Regions from separate parts of the Herminiimonas sp. NPDC097707 genome, predicted to be linked through region 1. Evidence: predicted binding sites of a transcription regulator. Region 1 holds the regulator's gene; each other region holds the start of a gene.

Region 1 (6,543 bases):
CAAACCGGCATAGCGGCTGCTGCCTGCGGTTTTATCGGCGACGATGTCATCGACTTGCCGATTCTGTCGCGCGTCGGCTTCGCCGCCAGCGTGCCGAACGCGCATCCTGAAGTACGTACACGCGTGCATTACGTGACGCAAGCCGGTGGCGGCCGTGGCGCGGCACGCGAATTATGCGATTTCATTCTGCGCGCGCAAGGCAACTATGAGGCGGCACTGGCGCCGTATCTATTGTGAAGAGCGCCAACTCCGCCAACGGGGTACGCCTGATTGTATTGATTGCACTCAGTGCAGCCCTCGCGCTTGGCAGTTTCTGGCTGGTTGAAGTCATGCAGCGGAAAACCGAAGATGCGCTGCCCGCACGCGCACGCACGGAGCCGGACTTTTATGTGGAAAAATTCAATTTCGTCCGCATGGGGAAAACCGGCGAGGCCCGCTATAACCTGACCGGCACCGAGATGAAGCATTATCCTCAGGACGACTCCTATCAGATACAGAATCCGGTCATGCATAGCTACAGCGCGGACAAGCCGCCTATGGTGAGTCGCTCCCTGCGCGCCACCATTAGCAACAACAGCAGCGAAGTGCATATGTACGATAACGTGCATATCGACAGACCCGCATCAACTACTTCCCGGCATTTCCAGCTCAAGACCTCATATCTGCTGCTATTGCCGGATGACGACGTGATGAAAACGCCGAAACCGGTTGAAATAACAATTGGCGAATCGGTATTAACCGGGGCCGGCATGTTCGCCAACAATGCAAGTGGCGAATTCCGTTTATCCAGCAATGTAAAAGGCCAGTATCAGCCACCCAATATCACTCGTTGATGATGTGACCCGGCTTTTAATCGATCGATTTTTAAGAAAACTGTCATGAAACGATTACTACCTGCACTGCTGCTTCTTTCAGGCATCTGCGCCATGTCTGCCGCGCATGCCGAAAAAACCGATGCGACCAAACCGACCAACGTCGAAGCCGATCAAATGCAGTACGACGACGTCAAGCAAATCAACACCTTCATCGGCAATGTCGTACTGACGCGCGGCTCGATCCTGATGAAAGCCAACAAGATGGTCGTGACGCAGGATCCCGCCGGCTATCAATTTGTCGTCATGTACGCGGCCCCCGGCTCGCTTGCCAGCTTTCGCCAGAAGCGCGATGGCGGCCCGGACCAGTGGATAGACGGCCAGGCCGAACGCATCGAATACGATGACAAGAATGAAATCATGAAACTGTTTTCCAAAGCGCGCATGCGCCGCCTGGAAAACGGCAAGGCCACCGATGAAGTCAACGGCGAATATATCTCCTACGATACGCGCGCCGAATTCTTTACCGTCCACAACACTGCAAGCGGCGACAGCAAGCCCGGTGCCGGTCGCATCAAGGCCATCATCCAGCCGCGCGCCACAGATACGAAAAAGGCGCCATAAGATGTCGAGCAAGTTGATAGTCAGCGGCCTGCAAAAAAGCTATGGCGCACGTCAGGTGGTGCGCGATGTCGCATTGCAGGTTGAGAGCGGTGAAGTGATCGGTTTGCTGGGCCCGAACGGCGCCGGCAAAACCACCTCCTTCTATATGATCGTCGGGCTGGTGCCATCCGACGCCGGCCGCATCGAACTGGATGGCGTCGATATTTCGCGCCAGCCGATTCACAAACGCGCCCAGCTCGGCCTGTCCTATCTGCCGCAGGAAGCCTCGGTATTCCGCAAACTGAGCGTGGAAGACAATATTCGCGCCGTGCTGGAACTGCAACGCGTGAATGGCAAGGCCTTAGGCAAAGAGCAGCTTGAACAGCGTCTGGATACCTTGCTGGCCGATTTGCAAATTGAAAAGCTGCGTGAGAATCAGGCCTTGTCCCTATCCGGCGGTGAGCGCCGTCGTGTCGAAATCGCCCGCGCATTGGCAACCAATCCGCGCTTTGTTTTGCTGGACGAACCGTTTGCCGGTGTCGATCCGATTGCCGTGATTGAAATTCAGCGCATCGTGCGCTTTTTGAAAGAACGCGGCATCGGCGTCCTGATCACCGATCACAACGTACGTGAAACCCTGGGCATCTGCGACCGCGCCTACATCATCAATCAGGGCGCCGTGCTGGCCAGCGGCCGACCGGACGACATCATTGCCGACGAATCGGTACGCCGTGTCTACCTGGGCGAACACTTCCGCATGTAACTGCGGAAACAAGACAAAGCCCCATGAAGCAATCCCTGCAATTACGCGTTTCGCAACATCTGGCATTGACACCGCAATTGCAGCAATCGATACGCCTGCTGCAACTGTCCACACTAGAACTGCATCAGGAACTCGAACAGATCCTGGCCGACAATCCGCTGCTGGAACGTACCGACGACCCGCTAGACCACGCCATTCGCCTGCTGGCCGATGGCGCAATCGGTTCTGCCGGCACCACGCCGGAAGGTGCCAGCGTCGAAGCGAATGCGCAAACACCGGAAAGCGACACCAGCTTCGATGTTCCCGAGCCGGCGGAAGCATCCAACGGCGATGCCGAATGGAGTTTCGACGATGTCGCGCGCACCTCGAAAGTGCCGGAAGACGACGATGCCCGCCCGCAACTGGAAGCGCACGAAACCACGCTGCGCGAACACTTGCTGGAACAGATGCGCGTCACCGTACGCGAACAACGCGATCGGGCATTGCTAGAACTTATCATCGATGCACTGAACGACAACGGCTATCTGGAAGAAGAACTGGAAGAAATCCACGCACGTCTGCCGGAAGAACTCGAAATAGAACTGGAAGAGTTGCAGATTGCATTGAACCTGCTGCAAAGTTTCGATCCGCCCGGCGTCGGTGCACGCAATGCTTCCGAATGTCTGGCTCTGCAAATCAGGCGCATGCCAAAAGTAGCAATGGTCACGCGCCGCATGGCACTCGCCATCGTGCAACATCATCTCGGCCTTTTCGCTCAACGCGACTTCAACAAACTACGCAAGGCACTCGATTGCGACGATGAAGATCTGCGCGAAGCACAAGTCATCATCAAGCAATGCAATCCGCATCCAGGCTCCACCTTCGCCACCGACACCTCCGATTATGTGGTGCCCGACGTGATCGTCAAACGCACACGCAACGGCTGGCAAGTGATGCTCAATCACGACGTCATGCCGCGCCTGCGCGTCAACAGCTTGTACGCCAATATTTTGAAGCAAAGCAAGGGTGACGGCTCGCTAGGCTCGCAGCTGCAGGAAGCCAAGTGGCTGATCAAAAACATGCGTCAGCGCTTCGACACCATCCTGCGTGTATCGCAGGCAATTGTAGAGCGGCAACGCAACTTTTTTTCACACGGCGCCGTAGCAATGCGACCGCTTGTGTTGCGTGAAATAGCTGATACACTAGGTCTACACGAGAGCACTATTTCTCGTGTGACGACGCAGAAATACATGCTTACCCCGCATGGCATGTTCGAATTGAAATACTTTTTCGGCAGCCATGTTGCAACGGAAACCGGGGGTGAAGCATCGTCAACTGCGATACGCGCACTGATCAAGCAACTGATAGGAGCCGAAAACCAGAAAACGCCATTCTCTGATAGCAAGATCGCAGAAATGCTGGCGGAACAAGGTATGGTGGTGGCGCGACGTACCGTTGCAAAATACCGTGAAGCCTTGAAAATCCCCCCAGTCAATTTGCGCAAATCGTTGTAGAGCTCGTCCTTAGTAGTTTTTGTTATACCTTGCTGTGTTCATGGCCAGGTAAAGGCATGAACCTCCAGTGAATTATCATAGGAGCACTGTATGAATCTCACAATCAGTGGACATCACCTCGAATTAACCCCAGCCATCCGCGAATATGTACAAGGAAAACTGGAGCGCATCAAACGGCATTTCGATCACGTCATCGATATTGCAGTCATTCTGACTGTAGATAATCTTCCGGAAAAAGAAAAACGCCAAAGGGCGGAAATCAACTTGCGTGTGAGAGGCAAGGATATACATGTGGAAAGCATCGCGAATAATTTGTATGCCGCGATTGACACCCTGATCGACAAACTCGATCGACAAGTCATCAAATACAAAACCAAACAGCAGGATCATCAGCATGATGCAATCAAACGATTGCCGGATGAATCGGATGCTGTTGCGTCTTAAGGCGCGACAACCAGACTGAGAGTATCGGTCGCTAAAAATGAAGGGCGCAATTTGCGCCCTTTTTTATACTTAATATCTTCCGCCTCAAACATGTCTTGCAAAAATGAGCGTCAAACCCTCATGAATGTCGTTATAGAATAATTCAATGCAAGTCCATCAACGTCAATATCCCTTCCCGACTCCAAAAACTGCGACAGTGATTGCACTGCTTCTCGCTGTGAGCGCGCATATATTTTTTCTGCGTTTCTGGCTTGACTCTGTCAGCAGCAAGCCGGCAACACAGAATGTTTTGGTTACCTTGAAGACCAACCCTTCACAGAAAAATCCTGTCCGCAAAAATATCTTGAGTACTGCGAAAAGTGGCGATAGCGCACCCCAAGTGGAATCAGATGCGCAGCAAGACACGCAAAATATCGAAAGAGCCGGAAATAAAACCTACTATTTTAAATATGATGAAGTAAGCAGCAAACCCGTGGTCATTACAGACGTCCCAGCGGATTTTTCTCTGCCCATACTTTCAGACCTGTCTCAAACGCTGATCCTGACTCTACGCATCAGTGACAAAGGAGAAATAGACGAAGTCTTGATTGACAACAAAAGTATCGATGAAAATGCAAGACAATTGATCATCAATGCGTTCAAGGCTATGAAGTTCGAGCCCGCCAGAATTAATGATATATCGGTACCGAGCGAAATTCGTATCGAGGCGCAAGAAAATGAGCCGGATACCACCCACCAAGCCGCCGAATAAAAATCGGCGGCAATGATAGGCCGCCGATCTACTTAAAATTCACTTCACTCCGGTATCAGCTCTCGCCAAATCACGCGCTTCCCCTTGAATGACAAGGCACTAGGGGGGTTAGGTAACTCATGCGTCGGTTGCTCCGGAGTCGGATGGTCTGACGTTACAACCGAAACATGTCTTTTACCATCCGGTGTGTAGTAATAATTCACACCGACAATCGGAGCATTGAACAATTCCGAAACGAGCCCGTCAGCATTATTGCCGTTCAGGTAATTAAAATAATTGAGCCATCCATAACCACCGGGTGAACAGACTGTATTAGACGGAACCGTCGATGGCGCGATTAACAATCCAGAGTCCAGTATCGGCTCGACATGAATCCGCTCCCCGCTATCCGATAGATCAATGAACCATCCTGGATCGCTTCGGAAATCCATTTCATTTTGAGAGGCAGTGCGCGTCGATCCCGAAGTCGTCAAGGTCTGCTGCACCAAGGAAAGGCGAGGATTCACCAGCGTCGTCACAAGATTATCATCCTTGATCGCATACAAGGTCTGCCGCTGGGTATTCTCCAGATCGCTTTTTTCCAGATATTTCCCAGTCCCCACAAATACCAGTCGCTTACCGTAAGCGACTCCCAATTCCGGTGCGGCGGTAACTGGCTGCGCCGCGCCCGACGGATCCTTTAAGGTTGCTAATTTCAGAACCGTATTGTTGTTGATATTAAATCGCCACACGTTACCCAGGATGTCTCCACCATAAACGTAGAGCGAAGTATTATTTCGCGTTGGGTCGTTTGCATAATTCGATATCTTGGCCAGCCCACTAGGCGTAGTCGTATCTCCCGCTCCCGTTCCAATACGCGCAATATGCGCACCGGTTAGTGCATTACGCACATATAGATAGCCCTCCCCATTTCCCGGACTGGTATTGTTATAGCCCGATGTGAACAGCACGACCCAGGTACCGTCAGCTTTTTTTGTCACGACCGGATAACCATAGCTGTAGCCAAGATTTGCTTCGGTACTTGAGTTTATTTCCCACAGCAAACTAGGCGCGATGGGATTGGTAATATCGAGCGCATAATATCCTCTCCCCCCACCATTCAAGCCAGCAACCAGAATCGTGCGCCATGCAGCCGTCGCAGTGTCATACACATCTGCAATCACAGGCCTGCCATTAACATAGTTTCTATGCTGACTTGCGTAGTTCTTGTCTGCCAGATGCCAAAGATCCGGAATCATCAAGGTAGGCACAAATGCCCACCGTTCCGTACCATCTACTGCATCAAACGCATGCAGCATGCCATCATTAGCCCCCATATATACTGTCTTCGGACGCGACGTCTTTGCTGTGATGTATGCGGCATAATCTGTATCGGCATACTTGAAATACGGCTTACCTACGAAAGCAGGTTGCGACTCGATTGCATCGCCCAAGGTCGCTTCGCGGTAACGATACAGCCGATCTTCAACCGCATTGCTGGTCCGCTCCATCTCAAATCCGGTATGCCCCCTCAGATAGCTCACCATCTTTTCACCTGCAGCAAGCGTCTTCTGATCGGTAGACAAATCTGCCCACTGGCTCAATCCGGTGCCGGAAAAATAGGTTTTCTGGGTGTTTGACAAGTTGTCATAGATAAAATCGACCAAGGCTCCCGCGCCATTTGCCATTTTGATGACA
Region 2 (6,543 bases), 1.9 Mb from region 1:
GCACTTGCGGAGCACCGGTTTTCAAGGCCTCCATCGCATCGCGCGCATTGGAAAAACTTTGCGTTGCAAGGTTTTCCCGCGCCAGTGCTTTTTCAAGTACCCAGCGAATCGACTCGTCGTCGTCAACAATCCAGATTGGTTTCATATAGTTTCAGCGTCCGCGTTCGTATTGCAAAGTGAGTGATGCATTGCGGTGACTGCCCCGGATTCTGTCACGGCAATGGAATCAGAATTCTGAAATCCGTACATCCAGGGCGGCTCTCGCATTCGATCAAGCCCATGTGTTGCTGCACAAATGTCTGCGCCAGCGTCAGTCCCAATCCACTACCGCCATCCCGTCCCGATACCAAGGGATAGAAGATGCGATCCTGGATGTCAGGCGGAATGCCCGGACCGTTGTCGATGATATGCAAGTCTAATGCCAGCCGGTAGCGTACCTTGGCCAGCGTCACCTGACGCGCAATACGCGTGCGCAAGGTAATCTCTGCATCGCCGGTTTTTATGCGGGAAGCAAGGGCTTGCGCAGCATTGTGGGTAATGTTCAATACCGCCTGTATCAGCTGCTCCTTGTCACCGCGAAACTCGGGAACCGACAAATCGTAATCACGCCTTATCTTCAATCCGCTCGGGAATTCGGCCACGATCAGGCTGCGCACGCGTTCGCATACTTCGTGAATATTCACATCACCTACGATATGCGGACTGCGATGCGGCGCCAGCAGGCGATCCACCAGCGTTTGCAGGCGATCCGCTTCCTTGATGATGACTTGCGTATATTCGCGCAATTCTTTCACATGGCGCTCGGGCAACTCAAGTTCGAGCAATTGTGCAGCGCCACGTATACCGCCCAGAGGATTCTTGATCTCATGCGCCAGATTGCGGATCAACTCCTTGTTGGCCTGGCTTTGATCAATCAGGCGCTCTTCGCGATCCAGTTTCAATTGCTGGACGTTCTCGCGCAATTCAATCAGCACCGGCAAGTCCGGATTGTCCAGCGCAGTCACGACCATGTGCACCTGCAGCGGCTCGCGTCCCATACGCTCCAGCGTCAAGTCCTGGCGCTGGTCGGCGAACTGATGTTCTACTGCCTGCTGAAATACCACGTCCAGTTCATGCGCATTGAGAAAGAGTTCATTGAGCCGGTGCGTCGCCAGAACCTTGCTTGAATTTTCCAGCAGATTTTCTGCGGCCGGATTGGCATAGGCGATATGACCGTCGACGCGCAGCACCAGCACGGCCGAGGCCAGCAGATCAAGGCCGCCGAAAGAGATTGAAGGTTTTTTCACAGGAATCCAAAAAAGAAAAGCCGCATAATGCGGCCTGACTCAAGCAAACATCGTACCGATGTTATTTCGGCGCAACTATTTCAGATTACCGAGCTCGCGCTTCAATGCCTCGACGTTTTTTTCCGTGCGTGCAAGATCATCTTTCAGCGCAGCCGTGCGTTCCTGATACTTTGCATAATTGCGTTCGTCGCCGCGACGCTCCGGTTCACCGTTATTGTATTCACGGTGGATCTCGGCCAGTTTTTGTTCTTCGGTTCTCATTTCATCCTGCAGAATCTGCTTGCGATCGCTATCGCGCGCTTTCTGGACAGTGTTGTCTACACGCGGAAAATCCGCCGGCTTGGCGGATGCGGTTTGGGCTACCGGCTTTTTAGGCGTGGCGGGAACCGTTGATACGCCAGGCAAATCGACTTTCTTGCAGCGTGTGACAGAGCCGGTATTCTTGTATTCACGATTGCCGTTGCTATCAACGCACAGGTATACCTCACCCTGTGCATAAACCGGGAGCACGATGACAGAGAGCAGAAAAATAGCAAGTTGACGTTTCATAAACTTTCTTTTTGAAACTGTAAAATCAGGGTCCTAGTTTAGGACAAGAAACAAAACCTGACAAACATAGATCGCCAGTTTAATGCGTGGCCGCAACAAATCACTTAAACCGGACAATAAAAAAGCGGAAAAAGCCTGCGCTCTTTCCGCCTTGTTTCGCTCCTCTGCATTTTCATTCCGCCTTGCGGCGGAATGAAAACTGCGGATTACAGCGAGTAGTACATATCGTATTCAACCGGATGTGCAGTCATGCGGAAACGCTGCACTTCCTGCATTTTCAGTTCAATGTACGCATCGATCATTGCATCACTGAACACACCGCCACGAGTCAGGAACTCACGGTCTTTGTTCAGATGTTCGAGTGCTTCTTCCAGCGAAGCGCACACGGTTGGGATCAGTGCATCTTCTTCCGGTGGCAGATGGTACAAATCTTTCGAGGCTGCTTCGCCTGGATGGATCTTGTTCTGTACGCCGTCCAGACCTGCCATCAGCAAAGCCGAGAAGCACAGGTATGGGTTAGCCAGCGGATCCGGGAAGCGCGCTTCAACGCGGCGACCTTTAGGATTCGATACATGCGGGATACGGATCGAAGCGGAACGGTTACGTGCCGAGTATGCCAATTTAACTGGCGCTTCAAAACCTGGAACCAGACGTTTGTACGAGTTGGTGCCTGGGTTGGTGATTGCGTTCAGTGCCTTGGCATGCTTGATGATGCCGCCGATGTAGTACAGAGCGAAATCGGACAAGCCGGCATAGCCGTCGCCTGCGAACAGGTTTTTGCCGTCTTTCCAGACCGATTGATGCACGTGCATGCCCGAACCGTTGTCGCCAACGATAGGCTTCGGCATGAAAGTCGCGGTTTTACCGTAGGTGTGCGCCACGTTCCAGATCACGTATTTCATGTTCTGGGTCCAGTCAGCGCGCTCAACCAGCGTCGAGAATTTGCTGCCGATTTCGTTTTGGCCTGCGCCAGCCACTTCGTGGTGATGTACTTCAACCGGAATGCCGAGCGATTCCATGATCAGGCACATTTCCGAACGCATGTCCTGAAAGCTGTCGACTGGCGGCACCGGGAAATAGCCGCCTTTAACTGTTGGACGATGACCGGTGTTGCCGCCTTCGAATTTCTCGCCGGTGCTCCACGATGCTTCTTCCGATTCGATCTTGACGAAGCAGCCATCCATGCCGATTTTCCAGCGGATGCTGTCGAAAATGAAGAATTCCGGTTCTGGTCCGAAGTAAGCGGTGTCGCCCATGCCGGACGATTTCAAATACGCTTCTGCGCGCTTGGCGATCGAACGCGGATCACGGTCGTAACCTTTGCCATCCGATGGTTCGATCACGTCACATTGCATGAACAATGTGGTTTCTTCGTAGAATGGATCGATGTTGGCGGTATTTGGATCCGGCATCAACAACATATCCGACGATTCGATACCTTTCCAGCCGGCGATGGAAGAACCATCGAACGCATGACCGGACTCGAATTTATCCATATCGAAATGCGAAACTGGCACAGTGACGTGCTGTTCTTTACCACGTGTGTCAGCAAAGCGAAAATCAACGAATTTAACTTCGTTGTCTTTCACCATCTTCAAGACCTCTGCCGCCGTCATTGCCATGCGAATCTCCTAAAATTGAGCAAAATAATACAAATATGCAAATGGGTTATGAGCCGTGCGTGTACCTGACAGCATGCGACTTGAACTCGTGCGAAATGATAGCAGATTCCATGCCACCTTCTTAAGGAATAAGCTGCATGCGCACCTCGCTGGAGCACCCTGCATTTTATTGGGAAAACAGCTTACCGACTGCTTTGCTCCTGATTGAAGTAAACCAAAAAACATCCCCAAAAAAGTGCAATATTTCCAAATTGCCTTAAATTGGTGCGTTTGTAACTTTTCAATTAAAAATTGCATTATTTTGGTGCCATCAGAACAGGAGCAAGCACAGCGCGGCAATCGCGGTGGGCAACAAGGCGCCAGCCAGCAAACCCAGCACGCCTATCGACTCATCATTGAATCCCTGACGCAGCAAGGCGACGCCAGCCGGATTCGGCGCATTCGCAATCACGGTCAGACCACCGCCGGCAACCGCACCTGCCACCAGCATGTATTTTGCCGTGTCCGACATACCTTCAATCAGGGACCCCAGATAGGTCAGCGCCGCATTATCGGTAATCGCCGTCAATCCCATCGCACCGAAAAACAGCGCGGTCGGTTCCAGGCTGGCAACGATGGGCTGCAACCACCATTGCTGCATGCCGCCTAACACCACCAGACCAGCCAGAAAAAAACCTACCAGCAAACCTTCCTTCAGAATCAGCGGGTTCTGGAATTGTTCATACGCCTTGGTGAAACCCAGGAAAAACAAGAATAGCCCGATGAAAATCACCGGATGATGCGCGAACAGGACCACTCCGCTCAAAAAAACCAGATGAACCGTACTGACTATCAGCGGCACGTCAGGTTTTTCATCCCCCGCCTCTGCAGGCGTATAGCCTTTGATATAAGCACGCAACAGGAAGGTAATACCGGTCGCATTGACGAGAACGGCAATGGCCGCTTTCCAGCCAAAGTTGGCTGCCATGAATGCGCTATCCCAACTCCATGTCGCTGCCACCATCAACACCGGCGGTGCAGCAAACGAAGTAAGAGTGCCACCGATCGACACATTGACGAACAATACGCCCAACGCACCATACTTCAGCGATTCGGGAATCCCTTGCCGAAAAATCAGCGGCCCCAGCATCAAGGCGGCTAGTGTCATTGCCGCCGGCTCGGTAATCAGCGAACCGATCAGAGGTACCAGAGCCAGGCAGAGCCACACCTGCGCGATCGCTGTATTCAAGGGTACGGCGTGTGCAATGGCAGAAATCAGGGTTTTGACAATTTCCAGTACCGGACGCGATGCGGCGATCACCATGATGACGAAGACAAACAGCGGTTCGGTATATTGCCTGGATTCCGCATAATCAAGCGCAGCCGTTCCACCAGACACCAAGGCCATCACCACGATCAGCACGAAGGCCCAGAAACCGAACACGACTTCAATTTCACCTAACAAATGCAGCAAGCCTGCATGTTTGGGATGACGATGGGCCAGACGTTCAAATGATTTGGCGGCGAAAGTATGAATGAGTGCAATCGCAAAAATGATCGCCGCGACAAGTTGTATATTCGTCATAAGCCGAGATCCCTGTATTGTCGTGTACATGAATTATAGTCATGTAAGTCGAGAGCAACGTACAGGTGCTCATCTATAATAAAACCTTGTCTCAGGAGCCGCATATCATGACCACCTCTGCCGATATTCTTGCCGCTGCACGCGAACGTGCCCACGCCCATGCGCTACCTTATGCTGGCGCGCTGACACCGCAGGAGGCGTATGCGTTGCTGCAAAACGATGCCAATGTGAAGCTGGTTGATGTGCGTACCAACGCAGAACGCGACTGGATAGGTCGTCCCGACATCGCGCCGGAACAACACCTGGCCGTGCAATGGAATCTGTATCCGGGCGGCGCGCAGAATGCCGATTTCCTGTCGCAGCTATCGCAAGTTACCGGCAAGGATAACGTGCTGCTTTTCCTGTGCCGTGGCGCTGTGCGTTCCAAACATACGGCAAAGGTAGCAACGGAAAACGGCTATGCGCATTCCTACGATATTCTGGAGGGATTCGAGGGTGAAAAAGACGCCGATGGCCATCGTAAGAACGTCAACGGCTGGTGTCATGCCGGCTTGCCATGGACCGGCGCCTAGGATTGCGATTCGCCCAACCACACGATGCGCTTGCGCACAAAATTGATATGACTGCGCAAGCGATATAACTCATCGGCAAACGAGAGCGGAATCGAAATCTGATTGACCCTGTCTTCAATTTCACGCAAGCGTCGCAACTGCTCAGGATAAACCTCCGCACGCTTTTCCGGCGGCACGTCTTCAATCGTCTGTTCTACAGAGCGCAATTGCCCGTACCAGCGATACACGCGCGAACGCACCTTCCATACATACAAGGGCGGTAAAATACGTGACAAGGGGATGATCAATGCGCCCAATGCGACGATCACGATCCACATGCGCTCAACAAAATTGGCCACCCAGAACGGAAAGTAACGCTGCAGTAGCGGTGCGCCATCGCGATAGAACTTCTCGGCTTGTGGCGCCACCGGAATTTCCGTGTAGCTCCCGTTCGGGAATTCACCTTTCTTGTTAAACCAGCCAGCGCCGCCGTGAATACTGACGGCTGCCTGCGCAATCAAATCCACCAGAGCAGGATGCAAATCCTCGCGTGCAACCAAAGTGGCTGTCGGTGCAATCAAGTGATAATTCTTGACAGGCATATCTCGCGAAAAATCGACGATGCCACGCGGTAGCACCACGTGCGACAGATAAGGAAAACGGCGCGAATACGCTTCCGCCTGCGAAAAATCAAACAATTTGATCCCTGGTGTCCGCAACAACATCTGGATCAGCAAACCATCCGGGGCGGAACTGAACACCAAGGCATCAATACGTCCCGCCAGCAATTCAACGGTCGCCGGCGTATCGGCCAGCTTGCTTGTCTTTACGCTGGCGATGTCTATATCATTCGCCTCAAGAATCGCGTTAAACAACTTCGGTACTCCACTACCGTCGGTACCGACATTGACCTTCATTTTCTTTAATTGCGTCAGATTTTTCAGCTGCGTATTCTCGCGATAAAACAGCCA
Region 3 (6,543 bases), on a different contig from region 1:
ACCGCCGTATTCCTCATGCATTTTTACCTGCGAATAAAGCGCGTGCGCCAGCAAGCCGCGCTGTGTGTCGTACAGCGCGAGACCTGTTTCATCACAGGAGGATTCAATACCGAGAACAAGCATAAGGGAAAGAGGTGCGGGAAAAATGCAATTGTTGGTGCGATTCTTGCGTGGATTGTAGCTTATTCTGGTGCAAGACCGCATCACGATGCTTGGTAGATTGCTGCAATGACTAAAACTTTCCAATCCGACATGCGTTCCGATGTTCGCTCATTACGCATAATTGTCGTCAACACCGTCATGCCGCCGGAAGGTGAGCAGGATGAACATGCCTGGATGCAGGCGGAGCGCGCACGCGCACTGCGTATAGGTTTGCTCGAGGCCGGTTACAACATCATTGCGGTTTTTCCGGCCGATATGCATTTGCCGGATCGCGTTGCACAATTGCAGCCGGACATGATCATCATCGATGCCGAATCCGATTCGCGCGATGTGCTGGAGCACGTCGTGATGGCGACACGGGATGCACGGCGGCCTATCGTATTGTTTACAGAAGATCATGCGACCTCCAGCATGGAAGCAGCGATGGCAGCCGGCGTGTCGGCTTATGTGGTGGCGGGTTTGCAGTCTGAACGCATCAAGCCGGTACTGGATGTTGCCCTGGCACGTTTCAATGCCGAGCAAAAATTACGTACCGAGTTATCCGATACAAAACTCAAGCTGGCAGAGCGCAAGACGATAGAGCGCGCCAAGGGTTTGTTGATGGAGCGGCATAAAATTTCCGAAGAAGAGGCTTATTCAAAATTGAGGCGTATGGCGATGGACAAGAATCTGAAATTGTCCGAGCTGGCGCAACGCATATTGGATGTTGCTGATTTGTTGGGTTGATTCTTCGCTTGAAGAGCGCACTTTGTTATTGCACTAAATAAATGCGTCGCACGAAAAAAGAGCAATGGCTGCCTGTTAAGTGCATCTTCTCTTCCCTAAACCATCGAATAAGCGCTGGCACACCAATTGCTAAAGTGAAGCGAGTACCAACGAAGGTGCCATGAATTAAAAACTGTTCGGGCCAATGATGGCCGGGATGGTTCAGGACAAAGACGTCCGTGTCGCAAGAGCCTTGCTCTTGCCGACCGGGCGTCTTTTTTTATTGCGCAAATCCTTGAGGAAAATCATGACAACGAACGACGGAAAATTCAATATGACACGGCGCACAGTCTTGAAAGCAGGCACAGCAATCACGGCATCGGCCTTTGGTGGATTGGCAACGCAAGGTGCATGGGCCGCAGGTTCCGACAAGCCGGAAAAAGAAGAAGTCAAAGTCGGCTTCATTCCTTTGACGGATTGCGCATCGGTTGTCATGGCCTCGGTCATGGGCTTCGATAAAAAATACGGCATCAGGATTATTCCAAGCAAGGAATCGTCATGGGCCGGTGTGCGTGACAAATTGGTCAATGGCGAGCTGGATGCAGCACACGTCTTGTATGGTTTGGTGTACGGCGTGCATGAAGGCATAGGCGGGGCGAAGAAATATATGGCCGTCTTGATGAACCTGAACAACAACGGGCAAGCGATTACGCTGTCCAAAAAACTGGCAGACGGTGGCGCAGTGGACGGGCCTGGTCTTGCTAAATTGATGAAAATGGAAAAACGCGAATACACATTCGCGCAAACCTTTCCTACCGGTACGCATGCAATGTGGCTGTATTACTGGCTCGCGAGCTACGGTATCAATCCGATGAAAGACGCCAAAGTCATCACCGTGCCGCCGCCGCAAATGGTTGCCAATATGCGTGTCGGCAATATGGATGGTTTTTGCGTTGGCGAGCCGTGGAATCATCGCGCGATTGTCGATGGCATCGGCATCACTGCTGCGACCACGCAAGACATCTGGAAAGATCATCCGGAAAAAGTATTGGGCACCACGTCCGACTGGGTTGCAAAAAATCCGAACACCGCGCGCGCTTTGACTGCGGCTGTGCTGGAAGCCGGTCGCTGGATAGATGCATCGTTGTCGAACAAGAACAAGATGGCTGAAACGATTGCCGCCAAGTCCTATGTCAACACTTCAGTGGACGTTATCAACCAAAGGATTCTTGGCCGTTACCAAAACGGTCTGGGTAAAACCTGGGATGACCCTCACTACATGAAGTTTTACAACGAAGGCACGACCAACTTCCCCTACCTGTCGGATGGTATGTGGTTTATGACGCAGCACAAGCGCTGGGGTCTGGCCAAGGGCGAGCCGGATTATATGGGCACGGCAAAATCGATCAATCGCATCGATCTGTACAAGGAAGCCGCCACCATGGCGAATGTCCCGGTGCCGAAAAATGTGATGCGCAGTTCGAAGCTGATCGATGGCGTGGTGTGGGATGGCAAGAATCCAAAAGCTTACGCGGAATCATTCAAGATCAAAGCATAAGGAGTCACCATGAGCGCAATCATGCACGTTGTAGAAAACGCGCCCGTCAGCACGACGGCAGATGCCAGAGGGTCGGAAAGTGTAGCGAAAAGTATCGGCGCGACAGCCGTCGCTGACAAGCCGGCGACAAAGGCCGGTTTGTTTTCATTGCGGCCGTTTTTCATGATAGTGATACCGCTGATTTTTGGCGTGCTGTTTCTCGTACTGGTATGGGAAATCATCTCCGCAAAAAACAGCGGCATCCCGTCGCCGGCGGCAACCTTGCAGTCGGCAATCGTACTTTTTTCCGATCCGTTCTACAGCAATGGCCCGAATGACCAGGGCATAGGCTGGAATATTCTGGCATCGCTGAAACGTGTTGCTGTCGGCTTCGGCCTGGCAGCACTGGTTGGCATTCCATTGGGCTTCATGATCGGACGCTTCAAATTCCTGTCCGGCATGTTCAATCCGATTATCAGTTTGCTGAAGCCAGTGTCGCCGCTGGCATGGTTGCCGATAGGTTTGCTGGTGTTCAAGGCTGCTGATCCGGCGGCGATCTGGTCGATTTTCATTTGCTCAATCTGGCCCATGATCATCAATACCGCCGTCGGTGTGCAACGTGTGCCGCAGGATTACATGAACGTTGCCAAGATATTGAATCTGTCGGAATGGAAAATCGTTACCAAGATTCTGTTCCCATCGGTATTGCCATACATGTTGACGGGCGTACGCCTGGCGATCGGTACAGCATGGCTGGTGATCGTCGCGGCAGAGATGCTGACCGGCGGCGTCGGTATCGGCTTCTGGGTCTGGGATGAATGGAATAACCTGAATGTGGCGCACATCATCATTGCAATCGTGGTCATCGGTATCGTGGGTTTGGTACTGGAACAGATTCTGGTCGGCATTGCCAGGGTCTTTACCTATGAAGATGTAAAAAATTGATTGTGAAACGCTGACCTGTGTCAGATCGTCAAGAACTGCAATGCATAACGAAGCACAAGGAAATCATCATGGATAACATCAACAGCAAGTTCATCGATATTCAACATGCAGAAATGTCCTTCCATACCCGGAAAGGTGTTTTCAATGCGCTGACCGACATCAACCTGACGGTTGCAAAAGGCGAATTCATCACGCTGATCGGACATTCAGGTTGCGGCAAATCGACGTTGCTGAATCTGATTGCCGGTTTGACGGAAGCAACGGGTGGCATGCTCTTGTGCGGAAATCGGGAAATCTCCGGCCCGTCGCCGGAACGCGCAGTCGTGTTTCAAAACCATTCCTTGCTGCCATGGCTGACCTGCTACGAAAACGTGCATCTCGCAGTGGAACGTGTGTTCGGCAAGCTGGAAGACAAAGCCAGCTTGCGCGCACGTACCAGGGCGGCGCTGGCACTGGTGGGCTTGACGCATGCGGAACAAAAACGGCCGAATGAAATTTCCGGTGGCATGAAACAACGTGTCGGTATCGCGCGCGCCTTGTCGATGGAGCCGAAAGTTTTACTGATGGATGAACCGTTCGGTGCGCTCGATGCGTTGACCCGCGCGCACTTGCAGGATGAGCTGCTGAAAATCGTGGCGGCGACCGGTTCAACGGTAGTGATGGTGACGCATGATGTCGATGAAGCGGTACTGCTGTCGGACAAGATCGTGATGCTGACGAATGGCCCATCGGCCACCATAGGCGATGTGCTGGAAGTGAAACTGGCGCGGCCGCGTGAGCGTGTTGCGCTGGCGCAGGATACTCAGTATTCCGGATATCGCACTGCAGTGCTGGAATTTTTATACCATCGCCAGTCGCATCCTGCGGCGAAGGAAGCTGCATGAGGATGCAGTTATATCGTATCCGCTTGTCTGCACAATCGCTGATGAAAAAAGAGAAGGCATTTCGCTTTCTCTTTTTTATTTTTGGCATGACGATTTTTACATGAGCGTTCCTTGAATGCGGCGGCATGGCAAGCCAAATGTTCGGCTGATGTCATTTCAGTGCAAGTGCCGCCCGCAAATGGGCGTGATGGATGTCCGCTTCACTTCTTGATCGACGCTGCACCAAATAAACAGCGTATTGCACTTGTTAAGTGCGGAGTCATTTTCTTCTGGTGCAGAAACAGCTTGTTTCAAGAAGTACGCACAAAAAGAAAAACTGGCATCTGTTTTGCTTATTTGGATATGCGAACAACAAATCTGTGGGATGCAGCGATGAAAAAAATGAAACTGGTTATGGTCGGTAACGGTATGGCAGGCGTGCGCACCTTGGAAGAGTTACGCAAGATTGCACCTGACCTATATGACATCACGGTATTTGGCGCCGAGCCCTATGCCAATTACAACCGTATCCTGTTATCGCCGGTATTGGCCGGCGAGCAAACGATACAGGACATTATGCTGAACGATGTCGACTGGTATGCGGAAAATGACATTACGCTGCATCTGGGCAAAAAAATCGTCAGGATAGATCGCGCCAAGCGTTTGGTGATTGCGGATGACGGTACCACCGCCGAATACGATCGCCTGTTGCTGGCAACCGGTTCCAATCCCTTCATGTTGCCGATTCCGGGCAAGGATCTGGCGGGCGTGATTTCCTATCGCGATATTTACGATACCAACGCGATGATAGAAGCTGCCAGAGTACATACGCACGCAATCGTGATCGGCGGAGGCCTGCTCGGTCTGGAAGCGGCCAACGGTTTGAAACTGCGCGGCATGAATGTGACAGTCGTGCATCTGCCGGAAACGCTGATGGAACGTCAGCTCGATAACGTTGCCGGAAAGATGCTGCAAAAGTCGCTGGAAGATCGCGGCCTCAACTTCCTGCTGGGTAAAAATTCGCAGGAAGTCATAGGCGACGAGAACGGTCGCGTCCAGGCTTTGCGCTTTACCGACGGTACGGAAATCCCGGCACAACTGGTCGTGATGGCAGTCGGTATACGCCCGAACACACAACTCGCTGAAGAAACCGGCCTCTATTGCAATCGCGGCATCGTCGTCAGCGACACGATGCAAACCTATGATCCACGCATTTATTCAGTAGGCGAATGTGTCAATCATCGCGGCACTGCATACGGTCTGGTTGCGCCCTTGTTTGAAATGGCAAAAGTCTGCGCCAATCATCTGGCCAACTACGGTATCGGTCGCTATCAAGGTTCGGTTACCTCGACCAAATTGAAAGTGACCGGCATCGATCTGTTTTCCGCCGGCGAATTCATGGGCGGTGAAGGCACAGAAGAAATCATGCTGTCTGATCCTATCGGCGGCGTGTACAAGAAACTCGTTTTGAAGGAAGACAAGCTCGTTGGCGCCTGTTTGTACGGCGACACCGTAGACGGGAGCTGGTATTTCAATTTGCTGCGCGAAGGCAAGGACATCAGCGAGATACGTGATTCATTGATGTTCGGCGAAGCCAATACCACGCGCCCGGGCGATACCGGCCACGAAGGTTTCAGCAAGGCCGCTGCCATGCCGGACGGTGCAGAAGTATGCGGTTGCAATGGCGTGTGCAAAGGAATGATCGTCAAGGCAATCAAGGAGAAAGGCCTGTTTACGATCGAAGATGTACGCAAGCATACGAAAGCGTCGGCATCCTGTGGTTCATGCACGGGGCTGGTTGAACAAATCATCATGGCCACTGCCGGTGGCGATTATTCGGCATCGAGCAAGGCCAAGTCCATGTGCGGCTGCACCGATCACACCCATCAGGAAGTACGCGATGCGATCAAGGCAGAAAAATTGCTGACTGTTGCTGCCACAATGGCACGAATGAACTGGCGCACGCCGAATGGCTGCACGAGTTGCCGTCCGGCGATCAACTATTACCTGATCTCGACCTGGCCGCATGAAGCCAGGGACGATCCGCAATCGCGTTACATCAATGAACGCGCGCACGCCAATATTCAAAAAGACGGCACCTTCTCGGTGATTCCGCGTATGTGGGGCGGCGAGACCAACTCTTCCGAATTGCGTCGCATCGCCGATGTGGTCGACAAGTTCAAGATCCCGACCGTCAAAGTCACAGGGGGGCAGCGTATCGATTTGCTGGGCGTGAAGAAGGAAGATTTACGCGCAGTCTGGCACGACCTCGGCATGCCATCCGGCCTCGCGTATGCAAAAGGTTTGCGTACGGTGAAGACCTGCGTCGGC

What was found. Region 1 encodes sigma-54, which starts transcription at its own class of promoters, with help from an activator protein. Its sites were predicted from a motif close to TGGCANGNAANCTGCTTT; they were not measured.
Region 2: glnA (type I glutamate--ammonia ligase) is a predicted target of sigma-54. The motif match lies at 3,556-3,573, and genes of this name have one in related genera.
Region 3: nirB (nitrite reductase large subunit NirB) is a predicted target of sigma-54. The motif match lies at 4,551-4,568, and genes of this name have one in related genera.

What each region holds. Positions count from the first base shown of each region.
Region 1 covers NZ_JBIWCI010000001.1:2,215,091-2,221,633, forward strand. The annotation lists gene ACIQW9_RS10715 (KdsC family phosphatase) at 1-237, shown strand, start outside; gene lptC (LPS export ABC transporter periplasmic protein LptC) at 234-833, shown strand; gene lptA (lipopolysaccharide transport periplasmic protein LptA) at 879-1,436, shown strand; gene lptB (LPS export ABC transporter ATP-binding protein) at 1,438-2,178, shown strand; gene ACIQW9_RS10735 (RNA polymerase factor sigma-54) at 2,202-3,671, shown strand; gene hpf (ribosome hibernation-promoting factor, HPF/YfiA family) at 3,762-4,115, shown strand; gene ACIQW9_RS10745 (hypothetical protein) at 4,261-4,866, shown strand; gene ACIQW9_RS10750 (pilus assembly protein) at 4,911-6,543, opposite strand, start outside.
Region 2 covers NZ_JBIWCI010000001.1:358,430-364,972, reverse strand. The annotation lists gene ntrC (nitrogen regulation protein NR(I)) at 1-145, opposite strand, end outside; gene glnL (nitrogen regulation protein NR(II)) at 213-1,286, opposite strand; gene ACIQW9_RS01705 (DUF4124 domain-containing protein) at 1,362-1,835, opposite strand; gene glnA (type I glutamate--ammonia ligase) at 2,042-3,457, opposite strand; gene ACIQW9_RS01695 (putative Na+/H+ antiporter) at 3,768-5,021, opposite strand; gene ACIQW9_RS01690 (rhodanese-like domain-containing protein) at 5,129-5,593, shown strand; gene ACIQW9_RS01685 (TAXI family TRAP transporter solute-binding subunit) at 5,590-6,543, opposite strand, start outside.
Region 3 covers NZ_JBIWCI010000002.1:63,360-69,902, reverse strand. The annotation lists gene tsaD (tRNA (adenosine(37)-N6)-threonylcarbamoyltransferase complex transferase subunit TsaD) at 1-123, opposite strand, end outside; gene ACIQW9_RS13770 (ANTAR domain-containing response regulator) at 253-888, shown strand; gene ACIQW9_RS13765 (CmpA/NrtA family ABC transporter substrate-binding protein) at 1,175-2,425, shown strand; gene ntrB (nitrate ABC transporter permease) at 2,435-3,349, shown strand; gene ACIQW9_RS13755 (ABC transporter ATP-binding protein) at 3,418-4,233, shown strand; gene nirB (nitrite reductase large subunit NirB) at 4,606-6,543, shown strand, end outside.